DNA from 3 places in the Pantoea sp. LS15 genome. Region 1 is predicted to be linked to each of the others. Evidence: predicted binding sites of a transcription regulator. Region 1 holds the regulator's gene; each other region holds the start of a gene.
What was found. The regulator CRP, encoded in region 1, controls carbon source genes, mostly activating them, when cyclic AMP is high. The targets are predictions, from matches to a motif close to ATGTGANNNNNNTCACAT.
Positions count from the first base shown of each region.

Region 2: a site for CRP is predicted at 3,671-3,688, ahead of bhsA (multiple stress resistance protein BhsA). Genes of this name have one in related genera too.
Region 3: a site for CRP is predicted at 5,146-5,163, ahead of HED65_RS04530 (YfcZ/YiiS family protein). Genes of this name have one in related genera too.

Region 1 is NZ_JAAVXA010000011.1:132,707-140,490, forward strand. It holds gene HED65_RS16400 (YccS/YhfK family putative transporter) at 1-842, opposite strand, end outside; gene crp (cAMP-activated global transcriptional regulator CRP) at 900-1,532, opposite strand; gene HED65_RS16410 (OsmC family protein) at 1,844-2,248, shown strand; gene HED65_RS16415 (phosphoribulokinase) at 2,315-3,184, opposite strand; gene HED65_RS16420 (YheU family protein) at 3,215-3,433, opposite strand; gene HED65_RS16425 (hydrolase) at 3,430-4,452, opposite strand; gene HED65_RS16430 (ABC transporter ATP-binding protein) at 4,475-6,379, opposite strand; gene kefG (glutathione-regulated potassium-efflux system ancillary protein KefG) at 6,518-7,069, shown strand; gene kefB (glutathione-regulated potassium-efflux system protein KefB) at 7,069-7,784, shown strand, end outside.
Region 2 is NZ_JAAVXA010000004.1:123,152-130,935, forward strand. It holds gene mfd (transcription-repair coupling factor) at 1-2,160, shown strand, start outside; gene ldtC (L,D-transpeptidase LdtC) at 2,299-3,264, shown strand; gene bhsA (multiple stress resistance protein BhsA) at 3,342-3,599, opposite strand; gene HED65_RS08315 (TetR/AcrR family transcriptional regulator) at 3,844-4,479, shown strand; gene HED65_RS08320 (glycine zipper 2TM domain-containing protein) at 4,539-5,078, opposite strand; gene HED65_RS08325 (NAD(P)/FAD-dependent oxidoreductase) at 5,272-6,576, opposite strand; gene ycfP (alpha/beta hydrolase YcfP) at 6,815-7,357, opposite strand; gene nagZ (beta-N-acetylhexosaminidase) at 7,392-7,784, opposite strand, start outside.
Region 3 is NZ_JAAVXA010000002.1:221,246-229,029, forward strand. It holds gene HED65_RS04500 (replication protein P) at 21-707, shown strand; partial or broken gene HED65_RS23025 (DUF4102 domain-containing protein) at 1,112-1,201, opposite strand; tRNA gene HED65_RS04510 (tRNA-Arg) at 1,365-1,439, opposite strand; gene HED65_RS04515 (formate/nitrite transporter family protein) at 1,515-2,444, opposite strand; gene mlaA (phospholipid-binding lipoprotein MlaA) at 2,760-3,512, shown strand; gene fadL (long-chain fatty acid transporter FadL) at 3,556-4,902, opposite strand; gene HED65_RS04530 (YfcZ/YiiS family protein) at 5,269-5,553, shown strand; gene fadI (acetyl-CoA C-acyltransferase FadI) at 5,738-7,048, shown strand; gene fadJ (fatty acid oxidation complex subunit alpha FadJ) at 7,048-7,784, shown strand, end outside.

The DNA.
Region 1 (7,784 bases):
TCAGCCAGCACTCTCAGACGCGCGGAGACGGTTTGCGCATTCCAGCGGATCACCGCTTCGGCATGACTGCGCTCGACCAGCTTTTGCACTTCCTGAGGATGGTGCAGGCTCACGGAAATATGCTCTTGCAGATCCAGCCCCACCTGGAAGATACGCAGCAGCCGTTTGTATTCGTGATTCTTGTTGGCGGCGAGCATATGCAGTTGCTGATAGCACTGGCTGATCAGATCCACCACCTTTTGCTGGCGTGTCAGCAGCGGCGGCAACGATTTTTCCGGATCGGTGTGCTGGGTAAGCAGGGTGTATTTGGCCTCGCAGTAATCAGCAAGCTGCACATAGAGCAGGCTCAATGATTCACGCAGGGGCTGTTCCCGCCACAGCCAGAACCAGAACCAGTTAAACAGCCCATACCACAGCGTACCCAGGGCGTAGATCAGGAGCGGCTCCCACACCGGCATGTTCCCCGCAAGGCTCAGCGTGAAGATGGCCGCAATCAGTGAGGCGGGAAGCAGGCGCGCATGAAGGGCGCTGATTTCGGCAGTGACGCCGAGCGTCATCGCCAGCACGGTCAGGATCAACGGCAGCGGAATATCGCGGGCCAGTAAAAGCTGCACGGCGAGGCTACAGCCAGCAAACAGCGAGCCGCCAATAATCAGACGTTTAAAAAAGCGCTTATGCGGTGTGTCCAGGCCGGCAATGTTGCAGCAGGCGGGCACAAGAGAAAACAGCAGACCTTGCTGAAGATGTCCAAGGATAAGGCCCACGGCCACAGGAAGACACAACACCAGCGTTTGTCGCAGTGCGTAGTTAACTTCCGGGTGATAAATCAGCCTGCGCCACATGGGGAAGAAAGACAAAAACGGCGTGACACCTTGCGATGGCACGCCGTCTGAGTGGAATTAACGCGTTCCGTAGACCACGATGGTTTTACCATGGGCGGAGATCAGGTTCTGATCTTCCAGCATTTTCAGAATACGGCCCACTGTTTCACGGGAGCAGCCGACGATCTGGCCGATCTCCTGACGGGTAATTTTAATCTGCATGCCATCAGGGTGGGTCATCGCATCAGGTTGTTTTGCCAGGTTCAGCAGAGTCTGTGCGATACGGCCGGTAACGTCCAGGAAGGCGAGGTTACCCACTTTCTCGGATGTTACCTGCAGACGGCGAGCCATCTGGGAAGAAAGACGCATCAGGATATCAGGGTTAACCTGAATCAACTGACGGAATTTCTTGTAAGAAATTTCAGCCACTTCACATGCTGTCTTTGCGCGAACCCAGGCGCTACGTTCCTGGCCTTCTTCAAACAGGCCCAGTTCACCGATGAAATCGCCTTGGTTCAGATAAGAAAGGATCATCTCTTTCCCTTCTTCATCTTTGATCAGCACTGCCACCGAGCCTTTTACGATGTAATACAACGTTTCCGCTTTTTCACCCTGGTGAATCAGCGTGCTCTTCGATGGGTACTTATGAATGTGGCAATGAGACAAGAACCATTCGAGAGTCGGGTCTGTTTGCGGTTTGCCAAGCACCATGCGCTGTTATCCTCTGTTATAAGCTGTCACCAGAGTCATCAGATGCATCCGGACTCTGGGGTTGCAATCGAATTCTTACCCATACCCTGGGAAGTCGGCTATCGTAACGTTTCGCAGCCAGTAAAGTTTGATGTCCTCTGCATACATGTGTAACGTCAATGTATTACTGTAGCATCCTGAGTGTTTTAGCATAGCTTTCGCCGCGTGTCTCCTGGTGTCTCGCTTCAGCATGATGCAGGTCGCCTTCCATTGCGAGAAATGTAACGCACACGTAATCTGTCACCAAAAATGCAACGTTGGAGTTAATGAATATGCAAGCGCGCGTGAAATGGGTTGAAGGGTTAACATTCCTGGGCGAGTCCGCTTCAGGACACCAGGTTTTGATGGATGGTAACTCCGGCGATAAAGCGCCAAGCCCGATGGAGATGGTATTGATGGCTGCTGGTGGATGCAGCGCAATTGATGTGGTGTCGATTCTGCAGAAAGGTCGTCAGGATGTGACGGATTGCGAAGTTAAACTCACGTCGGAACGCCGTGAAGAGGCGCCACGCCTGTTCACCCATATTAACCTGCACTTTGTGGTCACCGGTAAGGAACTGAAAGACGCGGCAGTTTCGCGTGCGGTGGACCTGTCTGCCGAGAAGTACTGCTCTGTGGCGTTAATGCTGGAGAAAGCGGTAAAAATCACCCATTCGTATGAAGTGATCGAGGCGTGATTGGTGGGGCATCGTGCGTGTAGATGCCCTCACCCTAACCCTCTCCCGTTGGGAGAGGGAATATGATCACGCGATCTGCTTCCCTTCCATCAACCGCTTCACCAGCGGCGTCATGATGAGTTCCATCGCCAGCCCCATTTTCCCGCCCGGCACCACCAGGGTATTCATGTGGGAAATGAACGAGCCCTGCAACATCGCCAGTAACCACGGGTAATCAATGCCTTCGAGGTTGCGGAAATGGATCACCACAAAACTCTCATCCAGCGACGGGATGCTTTTTGCCGCGAATGGGTTAGAGGTGTCAACTGTCGGTACACGCTGGAAGTTAATATGGGTACGGGAGAACTGCGGCGTCAGGAAATTAATGTAATCGTCCATGGAGCGCACCACTGAGTCCATCACCGCTTCTCGCGAATGGCCGCGCTCGCTCATGTCTCGTGTCAGCTTCTGGATCCACTCCAGGTTAACGATCGGTACCACGCCAACCAGCAGATCCACATGGCGCGCCACGTCGTGATGGGGGGTTACCACGCCGCCATGCAGTCCTTCGTAAAACAGCACGTCGGTGGGTTCCGGCAGGGGTTGCCACGGGGTAAAGGTGCCCGGTACCTGGTTCCATGGCACGGCTTCATCGTAAGTATGCAGATACTTGCGTGATTGCCCTGTGCCGCTCTTGCCATATTCGACGAAGGTTTGCTCCAGCAGGCCGAAGTCATTGGCTTCCGGGCCAAAGTAGCTGATGTGTTTACCCAGATCGCGCGCTTTACGGATGGCCATGTCCATCTCCGGGCGCGTATAGCGGTGAAAGCTGTCGCCTTCGACCTCCGCCGCACGGAGATTCAGTTGGGCAAAAATCTTGCGAAATGCGAGGCTGGTGGTGGTGGTTCCCGCACCACTCGACCCCGTAACGGCAATAACCGGATGTCTGGCAGACATAGCAACTCCCTGACTGGAAAGGTTGAAAGATCAGCCGTGAAACGCGTTGCGGGGCATGATATTGACCGTCTCATGCAGTTCTGACCATACCAGCACCACGTCGCCGCTTTTGAGCTGGCGCTTTACATCGTTGACCTTTTGCTCAAGCGAGCGTTCTTGCTCACCATAATCTGTGCCTTCGCGTAATACAAAGCTTTCAATCAGATTATCGAGCGTTTCGGGAGCCAGATCCTGCCAGGGAATGATCATTTTGCACCATCCAGATACGGGGTTAACCAGTCAGGAATACGCGTCTCAAGCCACATTTTAGGGCGACGCAGTGTGCCACCGATAAACCCGACGTGGCCGCCATGCTCCGTCAACTGATAGTGAACGTTGTCGGGCAGGAATTCCTGAGCGGGAATCGAATGATGATCCATAAACGGGTCATCTTTGGCATGAATGATCAGTGTCGGCTGTGTAATCTTGCTGAGCAGCGGCATGGCGCTGCACTGACGATAGTAGTCAATCGCGTCGGCAAAGCCGTGAATTTTTGCGGTGATCAGATCGTCGAATTCGCGAATGCGGCGCACTTTTTTTAACTGACGCAGACTTACCGGAAGCGTCTCCGGGTAGGCTTTCAGTTTGCGCGCTGCGTTGGCTTTCAGCAGGTTAAGCAGGTAGCGCTGATAGACGCGGGAAAAGCCTTTATCCATATGATAGCTACACTGCTCCAGCATAAATGGTGCAGAGACAATGACGGCGGCATCCAGCGGGACGCTTTCGCCCTCTTTGGCCAGCAGACAGGCCAGCATATTCCCGCCCAGCGAGTAGCCCACGGCGGCGGTAGGCACAGTGCCAAAGTTTTCCCGCAACCAGTGTAAAAACCACGTACCGTCCTCAGTTTCACCCGAGTGATAGATGCGATTCTGACGATTTGGCTCGCCGCTACAGCCACGAAAATGCATCACCACACCGAGCCAGCCACGGGCTTTTGCCGCCTGGATTAACCCATGCGCATACGGGCTATGCAGGCTGCCCTCAAGACCGTGAAAGACCACCAGACGCGGCTTATGGCGAGCCTGTTCCGGCTCCTCGCTCCAGGCGAGGTCCAGAAAGTCTCCGTCCGGTAAATCCAGCCGTTGCCAGTGCGGGGTGAACTGAACCTTGCGACGGATAAGCCGTGGCAGCATGGTCTGCAGGTGGCGATTTGACACGCCGCGCATGGGCACGAACTCAGCGCTCTCTTCAGTAGCTATGTCGAAGTCTGATGGAATGATTTGGGTCATAACGATGCGATGCTAATTCATGTCAGTTATTTACTATAATCGCTTCCAGCTGTTCCTGAGCGTCCAGCCACGCCATCTCGCACTCTTCGAGGCTGGATTTCGTTTTGGCCTGAGTTTGCAGACAGTCAGTCAGCTCGGCTTTGCGGCTCTGGTCATACAGACCGCTGTCGCCCAGCTTCTCTTCAACGGTAGCGAGTGTAGCATTAAGTTTTTCCATCTCTTTTTCGAGACGGGCGATCTCTTTGCGTAGCGGCTGTGTCTGGGTGCGAAGTTCCGCTTCGCGGCGCTTTTGATCTTTACGGGCCTGCGCGCTGTTGGCGTTCTCTTTCGTGGACTCTTCTGGCTGGTTTTCCTGCTTCTGCACGTCGGTCAGCCACTGCTGGTAGTCTTCCAGGTCACCGTCGAACGGTTCAACTTTGCCGTCATGCACTAAGTAGAGATCGTCGGTGGTGGAGCGGATCAGGTGGCGATCGTGCGAGACGACAACCAGTGCGCCTTCAAACTCAATCAGCGCTTCAGTCAGCGCCTGACGCATGTCGAGATCCAGGTGGTTAGTCGGTTCATCAAGAAGCAGCAGGTTCGGGCGCTGCCAGACGATCAGTGCCAGCACCAGACGGGCTTTTTCGCCACCGGAGAAGCGTTCGGTGTTTTCGGTGACCTTATCCCCCTGGAAGCCAAAGCCGCCGAGGTAGTCACGCAGTTTTTGCTCCATCTCCTGCGGCGCCAGACGCGCGAGGTGCTGAATCGGGGATTCATCAGCGCGTAAAAATTCCAGCTGATGCTGGGCGAAGTAACCCAGCTTGATGCCCTTTGCCAGGCCGATTTCACCGCTTACCGGGTTAAGTTCTCCCGCCAGCAGTTTAATCAGTGTCGATTTACCGGCACCGTTGCGCCCCAGCAGACCAATACGTGAACCTGGCACCAGATTGAGCTTAATGGAGTCGAGAATAGTGCGATCGCCGTAGCCCGCGCTGACTTTTTCCATCTTCAGCAGTGGGTTTGGCAGGCTTTCCGGCGCGCGGAAACTGAAATGGAACGGGTTATCCACGTGCGCCGGGGCAATCATCTCCATGCGTTCCAGCATTTTGATGCGGCTCTGGGCCTGTTTCGCTTTTGACGCTTTGGCCTTGAAGCGATCCACAAAGCTTTGCAGATGCGCCACGCGCTGCTGCTGGCTTTCATACATGGACTGCTGCTGGGCAAGACGCGTCGCGCGCTGGCGCTCGAAGGAGCTGTAGTTGCCGGTGTACTCGAACATCGTTTGCTGTTCGATATGAATGATTTTATCCACCACCGGGTCGAGGAAGTCGCGGTCGTGGGAGATCAGAATCAGAGTGCCCTGATAGCTCTTGAGCCACTTCTCCAGCCAAATAACCGCATCGAGATCCAGGTGGTTCGTCGGTTCATCAAGCAACAATAGATCAGAGCGGCAGATCAGTGCCTGCGCCAGGTTGAGGCGCATACGCCAGCCGCCCGAAAAGTCGCTGACCGGGCGTTCCAGCTGTTCATTGCTGAAGCCCAGGCCGTGCAGCAGGCTGGAGGCGCGGGAACGAATGGTCCATGCGTCGATGGCGTCCAGCTTGCCGTGAACGGTGGCGATGGCGTGACCGTCGTTGCGCTCGTTAGCGGCGTTAAGTTCCGCTTCCAGCTTACGGTATTCACGGTCACCGTCGATAACATAGTCGAGTGCCGGTTCGCTCAGGGCGGGCGTCTCCTGGTTAACCCAGGCAAGCTGCCAGTTCCCCGGGAAGGTAAAGTTACCGCCATCCGCGCTAATCTCGTTTTTCAGCAGCGCCAGCAGAGTGGATTTACCACAGCCGTTTTTGCCGACCAGACCCACTTTTTGGCCTGGGTTGATGGTTGCAGTGGCGTTATCCAGCAGGACGCGCACGCCGCGACGAATTTGTAACGAGGAGAAAACAATCATAGAAGCGCCGTATGTTCCGACTATGTTAATTTGTCATTATGATAATGTAAGGTGTGGGCCATTTTCCGCACCGGGCCGCCATGGTAGCCCAAAACAACGACGATACACAAAAACAGAAACAAGACCGGGAGGGGAATGATGTCTCAGACAGCAAAAGTGCTGCTGCTGTATGCCCATCCGGAATCTCAGGACTCGGTGGCAAACCGGGTGCTGCTTAAGCCGGCCACACAGCTCAGTAACGTGACGGTGCACGATCTTTACGCGCACTATCCTGATTTCTTTATTGATATTCCTTATGAGCAGGAACTACTGCGTCAGCACGACGTCATTGTGTTCCAGCATCCGCTTTATACCTATAGCTGCCCCGCGCTGCTCAAAGAGTGGCTGGACCGCGTGCTGAGCAGGGGATTCTCCAGTGGGGTAGGGGGCAACCAACTGGCGGGAAAGTATTGGCGTAGTGTTATTACCACCGGTGAACCGGAAAGCGCATACCGTTATGACGGGCTGAACCGCTATCCGATGAGTGACATCCTTCGTCCATTCGAACTGACGGCAGCGATGTGCCGTATGCACTGGATGAGCCCGATTATTATCTACTGGGCGCGGCGTCAGGATCCGAAAGAACTGGCAAGTCATGCCAGAGCGTACGGTGAATGGCTGGCATCACCGATTCCGGCAGGAGGTCGTTAATGGAAGGATCGAATCTGCTCCTTGCCGGAGTGCTGTTTTTATTTGCGGCCGTCGTCGCGGTTCCGCTTGCTGCACGTATTGGAATAGGTGCAGTGCTGGGCTATCTGCTGGCAGGGATCGCGATTGGCCCCTGGGGACTTGGATTCATCAGCGATGTGGATGAAATCCTCCATTTCTCCGAGCTGGGTGTGGTGTTCCTGATGTTCATCATCGGCCTGGAACTTAACCCCTCTAAATTGTGGCAACTCAGACGCTCTATCTTTGGTGTGGGTGCCGCGCAGGTGCTGTTCAGCGCCGCGATTCTGGGTGGTCTGTTAATGCTGACCAACTTCTCCTGGCAGGCGGCGGTGATCGGTGGGATAGGTCTTGCGATGTCGTCGACGGCAATGGCACTCCAGTTGATGCGCGACAAAGGGATGAACCGTAGCGAAGCAGGGCAACTGGGTTTTTCGGTGCTACTGTTTCAGGATCTGGCGGTGATCCCTGCGCTGGCGCTGGTGCCCCTGCTGGCAGGCTCCGGCGACGATCACTTTGACTGGGCTAAAATCGCCATGAAGGTGCTGGCCTTCGCCGGTATGTTGATTGGCGGACGTTTCCTGTTACGCCCTGTGTTCCGCTTTATTGCCGCGTCGGGCGTACGTGAGGTGTTCACCGCTGCGACGCTGCTGCTGGTGCTGGGATCGGCGTTGTTTATGGATGCGCTGGGGCTGTCGAT
Region 2 (7,784 bases), on a different contig from region 1:
GCCGAACATGGGTTTATTGATACGCTCAATAACCTTGCGCTGATTTGTGAAAGCGACCTGCTGGGTGAGCGCGTCGCGCGTCGCCGTCAGGACAGCCGTCGTACCATCAACCCGGACACGCTGATCCGCAACCTGGCCGAGTTACACCCGGGCCAGCCGATTGTTCACCTGGAGCATGGCGTCGGGCGTTACCAGGGAATGACCACGCTAGAAGCGGGCGGTATCAAAGGTGAATACCTGATGCTGACCTACGCGAACGACGCCAAACTGTATGTTCCGGTCTCTTCCCTGCATCTGATCAGCCGCTACGCGGGTGGCGCAGAAGAGAATGCGCCATTGCATAAACTGGGTGGCGATGCCTGGGCACGCGCGCGCCAGAAAGCAGCGGAAAAAGTGCGCGACGTGGCGGCTGAGCTGCTGGATATCTATGCACAACGCGCGGCCAAAGAGGGTTTCGCCTTTAAACATGATAAAGAACAGTATCAACTGTTCTGCGACAGCTTCCCGTTTGAAACCACGCCAGATCAGGCCCAGGCCATTAACGCCGTGTTAAGCGACATGTGTCAGCCGCTGGCGATGGACAGACTGGTCTGCGGCGACGTCGGCTTCGGTAAAACCGAAGTGGCGATGCGCGCAGCCTTCCTTGCGGTGGAAAACAACAAGCAGGTGGCAGTGCTGGTACCCACGACCCTTCTCGCTCAGCAGCATTTCGACAACTTCCGCGACCGTTTCGCCAACTGGCCGGTGCGCATAGAGATGCTGTCACGTTTTCGCAGTACCAAAGAGCAGACGCAGATTCTGGAGCAGGCAAGCGAAGGTAAGATCGATATTCTGATCGGTACCCACAAACTGCTGCAAAGTGATGTGAAATGGAAAGATCTGGGGTTGTTGATCGTCGACGAAGAGCACCGCTTTGGGGTGCGTCATAAAGAGCGTATCAAAGCGATGCGTGCCGATGTCGATATCCTGACTCTGACCGCAACGCCAATCCCGCGAACCCTGAATATGGCGATGAGCGGCATGCGCGACCTGTCGATTATTGCCACCCCACCGGCGCGTCGTCTGGCGGTGAAAACCTTTGTCCGCGAGTACGATAATCTGGTGGTACGTGAGGCGATTCTGCGTGAAGTGCTGCGCGGAGGTCAGGTCTATTATTTATACAATGATGTGGAAAATATCCAGAAAGCTGCGGACAGGCTGGCGGAACTGGTACCGGAAGCACGCATTGCTATCGGTCACGGGCAGATGCGCGAGCGCGAACTGGAACGGGTAATGAATGACTTCCACCACCAGCGCTTTAACGTCCTGGTGTGTACCACCATCATTGAGACCGGGATCGATATTCCGACGGCGAATACCATCATTATCGAACGAGCCGATCACTTTGGTCTGGCGCAACTCCACCAGTTGCGTGGCCGCGTCGGGCGTTCACACCATCAGGCCTACGCCTGGTTGTTAACGCCGCATCCGAAAGCGATGACCACCGATGCCCAAAAGCGTCTGGAAGCGATCGCCTCCCTGGAGGACCTTGGCGCCGGCTTTGCGCTGGCAACACACGATCTGGAAATCCGTGGTGCCGGTGAACTGCTGGGTGAAGACCAGAGCGGCTCCATGGAGACCATCGGCTTCTCCCTGTATATGGAATTGCTGGAAAACGCAGTCGATGCCCTGAAGGCCGGACGCGAGCCGTCGCTGGAAGATCTCACCAGCCAGCAGACCGAGGTTGAATTGCGTATGCCTTCCCTGCTGCCGGATGATTTCATTCCGGACGTAAATACCCGTCTGTCGTTCTATAAACGCATCGCCAGTGCGAAGAGTGAGAATGAACTGGAAGAGATTAAGGTGGAGCTGATCGATCGCTTTGGTCTGCTGCCAGACGCGGCGAGAAATCTGCTGGATATCGCGCGCCTGCGTCAGCAGGCACAGAAGCTGGGAATTCGTAAGCTCGAAGGGAATGAAAAAGGTGGCGTGATTGAATTCGCCGAGAAGAACCACGTTAACCCGATGTGGCTGATCGGCCTGTTACAAAAACAGCCGCAGCATTTCCGTCTGGATGGTCCGACACGCCTGAAATTCACCCAGGAACTGACGGAACGCAAAACCCGCATGGACTGGGTGCGCCACTTTATGCGTCAACTGGAAGAGAACGCGATCGCTTAACCCACTCTCCCCCCGCTAGCGGGGGGACAATTTACAAACACTTTGCACTTCACCCGATCTTCCCGACACACCCATTCGTCATAATTATCATTAACGCCTTATAAAACAATAACCTTATCATTTATATGGATTATGGTAATGATGACCTCTTCGCGTTTTACTCGCTGGATAACATTGTTTGCGCTGGCAGCCACCGTCGCGGTTGCGCTTCCTGCTCGTGCAAATACCTGGCCACTTCCACCACCGGGCAGCAAGATCGTGGGGGAAAACCGCTTTCATGTAGTTGAAAACAATGGAGGCTCACTGGAAGCGATTGCTAAAAAATATAATGTCGGTTTTCTGGCCCTGCTGCAGGCGAACCCCGGTGTAGACCCCTACGTACCGCGTGCGGGCAGCGTATTGACCATTCCGTTACAAACAATCCTGCCGGATGCCCCGCGCGAGGGGATCGTGATAAATCTGGCAGAGTTACGTCTCTACTATTACCCACCGGGTAAGAATGAAGTTACGGTCTACCCTATCGGTATTGGTCAGTTGGGCGGTGATACCCTGACACCAACGATGGTTACCACCGTATCAGATAAGCGCGCTAACCCAACCTGGACACCAACGGCTAATATTCGTGCCCGTTATAAAGCACAAGGAATCGACCTTCCGGTCGTTGTTCCTGCGGGGCCAGACAACCCAATGGGCCACCACGCGATCCGCCTTGCGGCTTACGGTGGTGTCTATCTGTTGCATGGAACGAATGCAGACTTTGGCATCGGCATGCGCGTCAGCTCCGGCTGTATTCGTCTGCGTGATGACGATATCAAGACGCTTTTCAACGTCATCACACCGGGGACTAAAGTGAATATTATCAATACGCCGATTAAAGTCTCGGAGGAGCCAGGTGGCGTGCGACTGGTTGAAATTCACCAGCCATTATCGAAAAACATCGGCGATGATCCGCAGACATTACCCATTAACCTGAATACTGCAATGGTAAGTTTTAAAACGAATACCAGCACCGATGGCGTAGTCATGGAGCGCGCAATGGAGGCCCGGTCGGGAATGCCAACCGATGTTACCCGACATCACGACGTCGCTACACAGGCGATGTAAACGCACAGATAAGAAAAACGCCCTGCTCATGCAGGGCGTTTTTTATTGCAGTGGCATAAATGAGGGTTCAGCCGGGCTTATTTGTAGATAACAGCAGTACCGTGCAGTGTGTTAGGACCGGTCACTGAGGTAATACGGAAAGATTTCGCCCCCATCTCTTCCGCTTTTTGTGCCAGTTGATCTTCCAGGGAACCCAGGTTAGTACCTGCAGAAGCAGAGATAGTACCAACTTTATGCTGATCAGCAGGGGTGGATTGCACCTGTACAGCAGCAAAGCTTGCGAAAGAGAGTGAGCTCAGAATTGTGGCAGCGATGAGGGTTTTTACGTTTTTCATGATGTTTACCTTTAGCAGATGAATTTGGAGGTCGTCAGTTAATTACTTAACGATCGATAGGTAAATCATAAATGTGATCCACATCACGCGTCAACATAATTTTATAATGAGCATTAAGTTATTTTTAAAGTTGTTATTTTTCATACATATATGATTAATTTATTTTTAAGCATTCTGCACTGGTGGTGGGTTGCGTTTATTTTTATAATGGTCACTCACCAAACCAACAGAGGACCAACGGCAAATGACAACCGATGTCACGAGTTGTGCGAAGAAAAGCCGTGGCCGACCAAAAGTGTTTGACAGGGATGCAGCGCTTGATAAGGCCATGACTCTCTTCTGGCAACATGGGTATGAAGCAACTTCGCTTTCTGATCTGGTAGAAGCTACCGGAGCCAAAGCGCCGACGCTGTATGCCGAATTTACCAATAAAGAGGGGCTGTTCAGGGCAGTGCTGGACAGATACATTTCGCGCTTTGCAGCGAAACACGAAGCCCAACTTTTTTGTGAAGAGAAAAGTGTTGAACAGGCGCTACGGGACTTTTTCACTACCGTCGCCACCTGCTTCACCAGTAAAGATACGCCAGCTGGCTGCTTTATGATTAACACCTCTGCCACCCTTGCGGCGTCCTCTAAAGAGATCGCTAAAACGGTGAAGTCGCGTCATGCCATGCAAGAGGAGACGCTAAGTGCGTTCCTGGCACAGCGTCAGCAGCGTGGTGAAATTCCCGCGCATTGCAATCCTCAGATACTGGCGCAATATCTGAGCTGTATTTTGCAGGGGATGTCGATAAGCGCACGTGAAGGCGCCACGCTGGAAAAATTGCAGAGTATTACTGACACCACCCTACGACTGTGGCCTGAACTACTCAAAATCTGAAGCAAAAAAAAGCTCCTCAGCCTGAGCGCATGAGGAGCTAAATTCAGAGAACATCTTTTTTACACTTTGTTATTCAGAACCAGCTGGCCATTTCCATCCAGTGGAATTTGTGTGCCAGGATCTTTATCCATGCGGATTTTGCCCTGCTGATCGCCAATTTTGTACGTCACGTCATAACCCAGCATTTTTTCCGATTTGTCATAGACGGTTTTGCAACGTTGCTGAGTCGTGGTGTAGGTGTCATTATCCTGCATCGCGCCCTGCACCTGGTTACCGGCATAGCCGCCGCCCAGCGCGCCGACCACGGTCGCCACATCTTTACCCCGACCACCGCCAAACTGATGACCAATCACGCCACCTGCTACCGCACCCAGAACAGAACCGGCAATGCGGTTTTCATCCTGTACCGGACGACGGTGAGTCACGGAGACGTTGCGGCACTCCTGACGAGGGGTTTTTACGGTTTCTTTAATCGGTGTAGCAGAAACCACCTGTGCATATTGCGGGCCGCGGTCTAATACGTTGAGACTGGCAACGGCAGCCACACCTAACGCAGCCGCAACACCAATCCCTATACCCGCCAACATTGATTTATTCACGGGACTTCCTCCTTTGTTGCTATTGGTAACAATTTTGCAATGGAGACAAGGCTTCGCCAATAAGATAAAGGATCAAAAAAAGGACGTTGAGAGGAGATAAAACGTATTTAGGAGAACTCTTAAGCACTCAATCTGTGATGAGCAGCATGATATGCTAAAAACTCCCTCCGGAGAGCCCGGAGGGAGTGAAAGATTAGTGCAGCTTCAGACGCGGACGGATCACACGGTTGATTCTGCCCACCAGCATCATCAGCCCGGTTTTGAAGTAGCCGTGCAGCGCAATCTGGTGCATACGGTACAGGGAGATATACACGAAGCGTGCAATGCGACCTTCTACCATCATTGAGCCACGCATCAGGTTGCCCATCAGGCTGCCGACGGTAGAGAAGTTTGACAGTGAAACCAGAGAACCGTGGTCTTTATAGACATAACCTTTCAATGGCTTGCCTTTGTACTGCGCCAGAATGTTGTGCAGCACCAGGCTTGCCATCTGGTGTGCGGCCTGAGCGCGCGGTGGTACGAATCCGCCTTCAGGACGCGCGCATGAAGCACAGTCACCGATAGCAAAGATTTCAGGATCACGTGTGGTTTGCAGCGTCGGCTCCGTCACCAGCTGGTTAATGCGGTTCGTTTCCAGGCCACCGATATCTTTCATAAAGTCAGGTGCTTTGATACCCGCAGCCCAGACCATCAGATCCGCTTTGATGTATTCGCCGTCTTTGGTGTGCAGACCGCCTTCGTCGGCGCTGGTCACCATGGTTTGCGTCAGCACCCGCACGCCGAGTTTGGTGAGCTCATTGTGTGCCGCACCGGAAATACGTGGCGGCAGCGCAGGCAAAATGCGCTCACCGGCTTCAACCAGCGTGACGTTCAGCGCTTCGTTGGTTAGCCCTTTGTAACCGTAGCTGTGCAGCTGTTTCACCGCATTGTGCAGCTCCGCAGACAGCTCAACACCCGTCGCACCACCGCCGACAATGGCGATATTAACCTTACCGTTCGCACCCAAATTGCTGGTGTACTTCAGGAACAGGTTCAGCATTTCCTGATGGAAACGACGCGCCTGGTGCGGGTTATCGAGGAAAATACAGTGCTCTTTCACGCCCGGCGTGTTGAAGTCGTTGGAGGTACTACCCAGCGCCATGACCAGCGTGTCATACGCCAGTTTACGCTCAGGAACCAGCAGTTCCCCTTTCTCGTCGCGCAGCTCTGCCAGGGTAATGGTTTTGCTTTCACGGTTGATATCCACCACCGAGCCCAGCTGGAACTGGAAATGATGGTTGCGCGCGTGCGCCAGATAGCTGAGCGCATCCACACCTTCATCCAGAGAACCGGTTGCCACTTCGTGCAACAACGGTTTCCACAGGTGGCTGTGGTTACGATCTACCAGCGTAATTTTGGCTTTTTTACCGCGACCCAGCTTCTTGCCCAACTGTGTAGCCAGCTCCAGCCCGCCAGCACCACCGCCTACAATCACTATCTTTTTCAATGGCGTAGTCAACGTGACCCCCTCAAATTATTAACCAATTGTTAATTAAAAGTTATAAAAATAACCCTTAATTAACAACAGGTTACATCACTGAAACCATTCAGGTGCATTGAGAATACCACGTCAGGCGCATTGGTCATACCAAAATTGATATGCATCAAGTTTTGATGGCTTAAAAGTAGACAATTCTGGTCAAAAAGAAAGCCCGGAACGCTTTCGCGGCCGGGCTTTGGCGCCTGCGGATAAGTGGTTAACCCAGCGTTTTAAACGCTTTGATACGCTGCAGGTGCGGTGAGATGTTTTTGAATTTGTGCGTCTGTTCTTCGTCCCAGACAATCTCATAGTAATGATGCAGCAGTTCAGCAGCCCGATGGCTGTTGAGTGCCTCATCTTTACGTGAAAGGATCACCAGACAGCGGTCGCGGTTTTTCTCACGAAAATTGCTGACGCACTTGGTCGCAATATCGACGTACTCTTCCGGGCGGTCAATTTTGCCTTCCATGTTCTCGTTCGGGAAAAGGTTAGGATTGAAAACCACCTGGCGGATGTCACACAGGAAACCAATGCGCTCCGCCCAGTAACCGCCCAGCCCCACTCCGCAAATCAACGGACGATCATCGACGTTGAGCTGCAACATCTTGTCCACTTCTTTGAGAAGATGTTGCATATCATGCTTTGGATGGCGCGTACTGTAACTGATCAGCCGAACATCCGGATCGATAAACTGCAGTTGCAACACCTTCTCATGATTACCAGGACTGTTTGAGTCAAAACCGTGTAAATAGATGATCATTGTCTTCTCACCACGCTACGCCTTCCGGGAGGGTTTACAGACTGGCTTTATGTGCCTGCCAGCGCTCATTCAGGTCTTCAAGCCGGGCGTTGACCGCCTTCCAGCGCGCCGAATCCATCAACTCCTGACGGCTAAATGAACCTTTATGATACAATTGTGTAACACGCTCTGCATTGATCGGCGACAGGTTATCCAGCACGCTAACGGCACCTTTACGATTATTGCAGACCAGGATCATATCGCAACCTGCATCCAGCGACGCCTGGCCGCGTTCCGCATAGCTGCCCATAATCGCGGCCCCTTCCATCGACAAGTCGTCTGAGAAAATCACGCCATTGAAACCCAACTCCTGACGCAGAACAGTTTTCAGCCAATGCGGAGAGCCGCTGGCAGGACGTGGGTCGACGTCGCTGTAAATCACGTGCGC
Region 3 (7,784 bases), on a different contig from region 1:
GAATGGGAGAACAACTTCCTATGAAAAACCTTGTCCAGGCGATTCACAATCGCGACAGCAACGCACTGGCTCGCCTTGCTGGAGAAAACAAAGAGTCAGATCGCGGATTGAGCGAGGGTGACGAAAAGTTGGTCGACCTGCTTTTTATCAACCTGAAACAGCTTTTCCCCGCTTCTGTAAGCACGATATTCAGAGACCCAAGCGCAGAAGATGCCGCAAAACGCCAGTGGATAGCTGCATTTGCTGAGAGCGGGATATGTACCAGAGAGCAATTACAGGTAGGGATGAGGCACGCCAGGGCAAGTGAATCACCTTTCTGGCCATCACCAGGCCAATTTATCTCCTGGTGCAATCAGCTAGCGATTCCTGGCTTGCCAGATACGAACCGGCTTTATGACATGGTTCTGGAGTACGAAGTTAAGCGCTCTCGTTATTCATCACCTGAGAAATATCCCTGGGAGAGCAACGCATGTTACTGGATGGTGACAAAGCTCTACGATGTGAAGCAGTCATTCAACCTGACCAATGCAGAGCTTCGAAAGCGATGCACAGAAGAATTGCGAAAAATGGCTCATCGCATTGAGTCTGGCGAAACAATCCCCGCGCCGGTTGTTCAAATTCCAAAACTTCACATCCCGCTCAGCAACGATAAAGGCCTGGCGAAAATCGCCGAGCTTCGTGCAAAGCATCGCCTGGGGAGACATTGACATGGATGCAGAACGCGAAAGATTCGAAGGTTTCTTCCGGAGCGTTTACCGCGAAAGATACCGACTGGAGAGAACCTATCTCGGCTATCAGGACCCATTCGTAAACACATTATTTTTCTTCTGGCAGGGGGGAAGATGAACGCACGAGACAAAATGCTTGCTCATCTCGAAACCAGCAAGCCAACATCATCATCTGAGTTTCACGCACTAACCAGAGCACCAAAATCCCGCGTTAACCAAATCCTCAAAGAACTACTCGAATCAGGCCATATAGAAATCGACAGCCAGATTAACAACCTCAAGCGCTACCGGTTAACAAGTCTCCACAGCAACCGTCGCCAGGCGATTCTTGACTACCTGGATGATGGCCACGAAGGAACCTCAGGGGATATATCAGCAGCTGGCGGCACGAACAGGAAAAGACCTCCGGCATCTGCGAGGCGATATGATTTTTCCGCAGGTTTTGCTGCGTCGATTTGCTTTACCGTAAGCATGTGGGCATAAATCCGTGGTCATTTTGCAGTGTGCCCACAATATGCCCGCAAAAGTTTGCTGTAGTCAATTCGCTTTGGTTCGCTTCGGTTGAGTATGAATGTCTAATTATAAAGGTGTGATGGGCGTTTGGTTCTGAAGCGGAGAGGTGGGTTCTGTTAAAAATGGTGTCCCCTGCAGGAATCGAACCTGCAACTAGCCCTTAGGAGGGGCTCGTTATATCCATTTAACTAAGGGGACGAGGCGGCACGAGTATAACGTTATTTACACTTTGCGTTAAGCGCATCACCGCCTGACTGCTCAAAGAGTCACCATTCAGGTCGATTTTTTTGTCGATTTATCATCATTTTCCCGTGCCTTAAGCTCTGCTTTGCGTTTGTTCGACATGTCGTTACGGATTTGCGCATGGCTTAACAGCGCGAAGATAAACGTCCCGCCGCAGATGTTGCCCGCGAGCGTCGGCAGAGCGAATGGCCAGAAAAAATCACTCCAGTGAAGCGTGCCATTAAAGACCAGATAGAGTATTTCAACGCTACCCACCACGATATGCGTCGTGTCAGCCAGTGCAATCAGCCAGGTCATCAAGATGATTACCACAATTTTGGCGCTGCCGGCTGAAGGGAACATCCAGACCATCGTGGCGATAATCCAGCCGGAGATGATGGCATTGGAGAACATTTCGACTGGTGTGTTTTTCATCACATCCATGCCAATTTTCACAAACGCATCGCGGGTGGGTTCATCAAATATCGGCATATATTCAAATGCCCAGGCCGCGACGCCTGTACCGATGATATTGCCCAGCAGGACCACGCTCCACAGACGCATCAGTAAACCGAAATTACCGAAGGTAGGGTTTTGCATTACTGGCAGAACGGCGGTAACAGTGTTTTCCGTAAACAGCTGCTGCCGCGCCATGATGACGATAATAAAGCCGAAGGTATAGCCGAGATTCTCAAGTAAAAAACCGCCGGGCACACCGTCCAGTTGAACATGAAAGATCCCTTTTGCGAGCAGAGAAGCGCCCATTGAAAGCCCGGCAGCGATAGCTGACCAGAAAAGGGCCATGGCATCACGTTCCATCTCTTTTTCGCCATCCTGGCGAATATGCTCGTGGATCGCCATCGCGCGGGAGGGGAGGCGATCTTCGTCAATTTCTATCTTCTCGCCGCGGGCTTTCTCTTCGCTCTCAATTTCAATCTTCTCGTTACTTTCATCCACTTTTTCTTCGCCTACTTCTTTCATAATCACTCCCGCAGGTTGATTTTCTTCTAAGCGTAGCGGTTTTTATTGGGCTGCCTGTGGGGAAGCTCTTAAATTGGTGGCAATAGCAACAAAGGCGAGACATCTCTTTCAAACACATTATAAAATTGCCAGCGAAACGAATTCCAAAAGCCAGGCTATGCTGAGATCAGAGTCACGCTGGTTACTGCCCGTAATTGTGCTCATAGACATCGGTAAACGTGCTGTTACAATCGCTTGCACGTTTACAGACGGAGCATTTAAAGGTTCCGTTACGGATGGCAATCAACGATAGCCAAACTGAACAGGGAGATATTTATGAAACTTCGGCTGTCGGCGCTTGCGTTGGGCGCGACGATGCTTGTGGGCTGCGCCAGCTCTGGAGAGCAAACGGGACGCTCCGATCCTCTCGAAGGATTTAACCGCTCAATGTATAGCTTCAACTACAACGTGTTGGATCCGTATGTGGTTCGCCCGGTGGCAGTGGCATGGCGTGATTATGTTCCGCAACCTGCGCGTAATGGGTTAAGTAATTTTACCAGCAACCTCGAAGAGCCTGCGGTTATGGTTAACTTCTTCCTGCAGGGTGACCCGTATCAGGGGATGGTGCACTTTACTCGCTTCTTCCTGAACTCCCTGTTGGGGATGGGGGGCTTCATTGATGTTGCAGGTATGGCCAACCCGAAACTGCAGCGTGAACAGCCGCACCGTTTCGGTAGTACTCTGGGGCATTATGGCGTAGGTTACGGCCCGTATGTCCATCTGCCGTTCTATGGCAGTTTCACGATTCGTGATGATGGCGGTGATATGGTGGATACGCTGTATCCGGTCCTGTCGTGGCTAACCTGGCCGCTGTCTATTGGTAAATGGACGGTGGAAGGGATTGAAACACGCGCGCAACTGCTCGACTCTGATGGTCTGCTGCGCCAGTCTTCTGACCCGTATATTATGGTGCGTGAAGCGTACTTCCAGAATCATGACTTTATTGCCAACGGCGGTAAGCTGAAGCCGGAAGAGAATCCAAACGCGAAGGCTATCGAAAACGAACTAAAAGATATTGATTCGCAGTAAATAAAAAAGGTGAGCGATGCTCACCTTTTTTGATCCCGCGTGATTAGAACGCGTAGTTGAAGTTAGTACCGAACAGCCAGGCTTTACCTTCAGAACGGAACTCGTACGGACCTTCTTTGATGGTCACGGTCTGACCGTGCATGTAAGAGGCACCTACGTCAACAGAAGCATCTTTATTGAACGCATAAGTCGCACCTGCGCTCAGCCAGAAGCGGTCCTGATCCGGGATAGAAATGGAACGGGTCTGAGCCGGAACCGGGCTATCATCAAAGGCGATACCGGTACGGAAGGTCCAGTTAGTATCGTAGTAGTAGGTGGTACCCAGCGCGATACGGTAAGAGTCTTTGAAGCTCTCATCCTTATAGAAAAGCGTCTGGCCATTAGAGCCGGTTGCTTTCAGCTCCTGGAACTGACTCCAGCTGGTGTAAGCCATGCTGTAGTGAATTGCCCATTGTGGCGCAACTTTGTTGTAACCTGAAACTTCCCACATTTCTGGCAGGTTAAGCGTCAGAGAACCCGGAATAGTTCTGCCACCGGTTGGATACGGGAAACCTGGGACGGCGGTGCTCATGTTGCTGTTGTAATCTCCGTCGAAGTCGATTTTAACTTCAGAACGGTAGGTCAAACCCCAACGGTTGTTTTTATCCAGCTCATACAGAATACCCGCGTTCCAGCCGTAGCCCCACTCGCTGCCTTTCAGGCGTGCAATCTGGGTATCGGCCGGGATGGCCGCCAGCTGTTGGGCTTTGGCAATGGCGGCTGGGCGTGCTGCTGCAGGCAGGTTTGGTACCTGAGAAAGGATCTGGCCGGCAGCCAGCATACCGGCGTCACCCGCATAGCGCTCGATTTTTGCGTCTGCGTAAACCGCATCAAAACCAAGACCAAAGCTCCAGTTGTCGTTCAGTCGATAAGCGCCGCTCAGGTTCAGGTTAACGGTAGTCAGGTCAGTTTTACCGCCCATCGTGCCCGCTGCATAGTTATCGCCATATTCGGTCGCCAGACCAAAGTTAGAGGTAACAGATGCCCCCCAACCAAACTGATCGTTAATAGGTGCAACGAAATGTACGTTAGGGACCCAGGCGCTTGGGGCGATATTATCCGCATCCAGGCTCTTACCGGACGGCGATTTACCAGAGATATTAACATCCGGGTCAATATAGACTGCACCGGCAGAGAACGTCGGGCGGTCAAACATCATAATCAGTGCCGGGTTACGACTCGCGTTACCCGCATCATCAGCGATGGCGCCTTCCCCGGAATATGCGCGGCCAAGGCCAGAGGAAGAAAATTCGTTTAACTGAAAGCCCGCTGACCATGCGGAAGTGGATACGAGTGCCACTGCGACTGCCAGCGCAGTCTTGTTGAACAGGGTTTTCTGGCTCATGACCATAACCTCATTGAGTTATTTTTATTCAATAATTGTTACATACCGTAACAGGAGCGCGAAGTGTAGGGTCTGAGGTATGACAGACAAATCAGACCAGTGGCCAGAGTATAGGTCTGACCAGCTAGAATGTTGCAAGTTTGTTTATTAATATTTTCAAACATGTTTCTTGAAACGAGATCTGGTTGGCAAAAATGTGACCATCGCGACTCACCCAAAAGGGTGGTTTTTGTTTTAGATCATTTTTTAGTGTGATATTGGTCACTTATCCGATTTTACGCCATTAACGGCTGGAGAGAGCCAGCGTCGGGGCGTAAAATATCAGCATCGTGTTTATCTCGCGTCCTGCGCGAATACAGAGGAAATTGAGCTATGAGTAAATGCAGTGCTGATGAAACCCCGGTTTGCTGCTGTATGGATGTTGGTACCATCATGGACAACTCCGATTGCACCGCCTCTTACAGCCGTGTATTCACCAACCGTACTGAAGCGGAAGAGACCCTGGTCGCGCTGAGCAAGCGCGCGCGTGATGTGGAATCCGAACCGTGTGAAATCAAGTCTACCTTTACTGAAGTGGAAGGCGGCGTGAAGCTGGATATCGACTTTGTGTTCGCCTGCGAAGCAGAAACGCTGATTTTCCAGTTGGGTTTGCGTTAATTCTTTTTGCCCGCTGGCATACCTCTCAAATGCCTCTGCCATGCAGAGGCATTTTCTTTTTCTTCTCTGTGTTTTAGCTCGCACTTTTTCGTTTCCCTGATTGGCTGAATGTAAAAAAATGGTTAAGACTATTATCAGGTCAGACCACTTTATGTTTGCGCAATAAATTTTACAGGGGAGTGTTATGAGTCAGGCATTACCGCTTATTACCCGTCAGGGCGATCGCATTGCCATTGTCAGTGGATTGCGTACGCCATTTGCGCGTCAGGCAACGGCGTTTCATGGCATACCGGCTGTTGACCTGGGCAAAATGGTGGTGGGGGAGATGCTGGCTCGAAGCGAAATTCCGCCAGAGGTCATCGAACAACTGGTTTTCGGTCAGGTCGTGCAGATGCCTGAAGCACCTAATATTGCGCGGGAAATCGTCCTCGGTACCGGAATGAATGTCCATACTGATGCCTACAGCGTCAGCCGCGCGTGTGCGACCAGCTTCCAGGCTGTTGCTAACGTGGCTGAAAGCCTGATGGCGGGCACCATTCGTGCCGGGATTGCCGGCGGAGCGGACTCCTCTTCAGTACTGCCGATCGGCGTCAGCAAAAAGCTGGCGCGTATCCTTGTTGATGCCAACAAAGCCCGCACAACCGGACAGAAGCTCAAACTGTTCTCTCGTTTACGCTTGCGCGACCTGATGCCTGTGCCTCCTGCCGTAGCGGAATATTCCACGGGGCTGCGCATGGGAGATACCGCCGAGCAGATGGCAAAAACCTATGGCATTACCCGCGAGCAGCAGGATGCGCTGGCCCACCGTTCACATCAACTGGCAGCGAAAGCCTGGTCTGAAGGTAAACTGGCTGATGAGGTGATGACCGCTTATATCCCGCCATACCGTGAACCGCTTGCGGAAGATAACAATATCCGCGGCACCTCGACGCTGGCGGATTATGCAAAACTGCGCCCTGCGTTTGACCGCAAACATGGCACGGTAACCGCGGCGAACAGTACGCCACTGACGGACGGCGCTGCTGCGGTGATCCTGATGACCGAATCCCGCGCGAAAGAGTTGGGTGTTACTCCCCTGGGTTATTTGCGCAGCTACGCTTTTACCGCCATTGATGTCTGGCAGGACATGCTGTTAGGACCAGCCTGGTCCACGCCGCTGGCACTGGATCGCGCAGGGCTGACGCTTGCTGATTTAACCCTGATTGATATGCACGAAGCCTTTGCTGCACAAACCCTGGCAAATGTGCAGTTACTGGCCAGCGAGCGGTTTGCGCGTGATGTGCTGGGCCGCGCCCATGCCACTGGTGAAGTGGATCAAAGCAAATTCAACGTGTTGGGTGGCTCCATCGCTTACGGGCATCCGTTTGCCGCCACAGGGGCGAGGATGATCACGCAAACATTACACGAGCTACGTCGTCGTGGTGGCGGGTTTGGCCTTGTTACCGCCTGCGCGGCGGGTGGCCTTGGTGCAGCAATGGTTCTGGAGGCTGAATAATGGATATGCCATCTGCATTTAATCTGACGGTTCGCCTCGATAACGTGGCCGTTATCACTATTGATGTGCCTGATGAAAAGATGAATACCCTGAAGGCTGAATTTGGTGTTCAGGTTCGCGCGATGCTAAAGCAGATCCGTGAAAACAAGGCCATTCGTGGTCTGGTGTTTATCTCTGCTAAGCCGGATAACTTTATTGCCGGTGCCGACATTAACATGATCTCCCGTGCGCAAAGTGCCCTGGAAGCCGAAGAACTGGCGCGTCAGGGGCAGCAGGTGATGGCGGAGATCAACGCGCTGCCGATCCCGGTGGTTGCCGCGATCCACGGCGCATGTCTGGGCGGAGGACTGGAGCTGGCGCTGGCCTGCCATAGCCGTATCTGTACCGATGATACAAAAACCATTCTGGGCCTGCCGGAAGTGCAGTTAGGGCTTCTGCCCGGCTCAGGCGGAACACAGCGTCTGCCACGCCTGGTGGGGGTCAGCACTGCACTCGAAATGATCCTGACGGGTAAGCAACTGCGTGCCCGCCAGGCACTGAAAGCTGGTTTGGTTGATGAGGTGGTTCCTCATTCCATTTTGCTGGAGGCCGCCGTCGAACTGGCTCTGAAAGGACGCCAGACCAAACGTACTCTACCTGTACGCGAGCGCGTTCTGGCCGGGCCGTTGGGACGTGCTTTGCTGTTCAGTATGGTCGGTAAAAAGACTGAACAGAAAACCAAAGGCAACTACCCGGC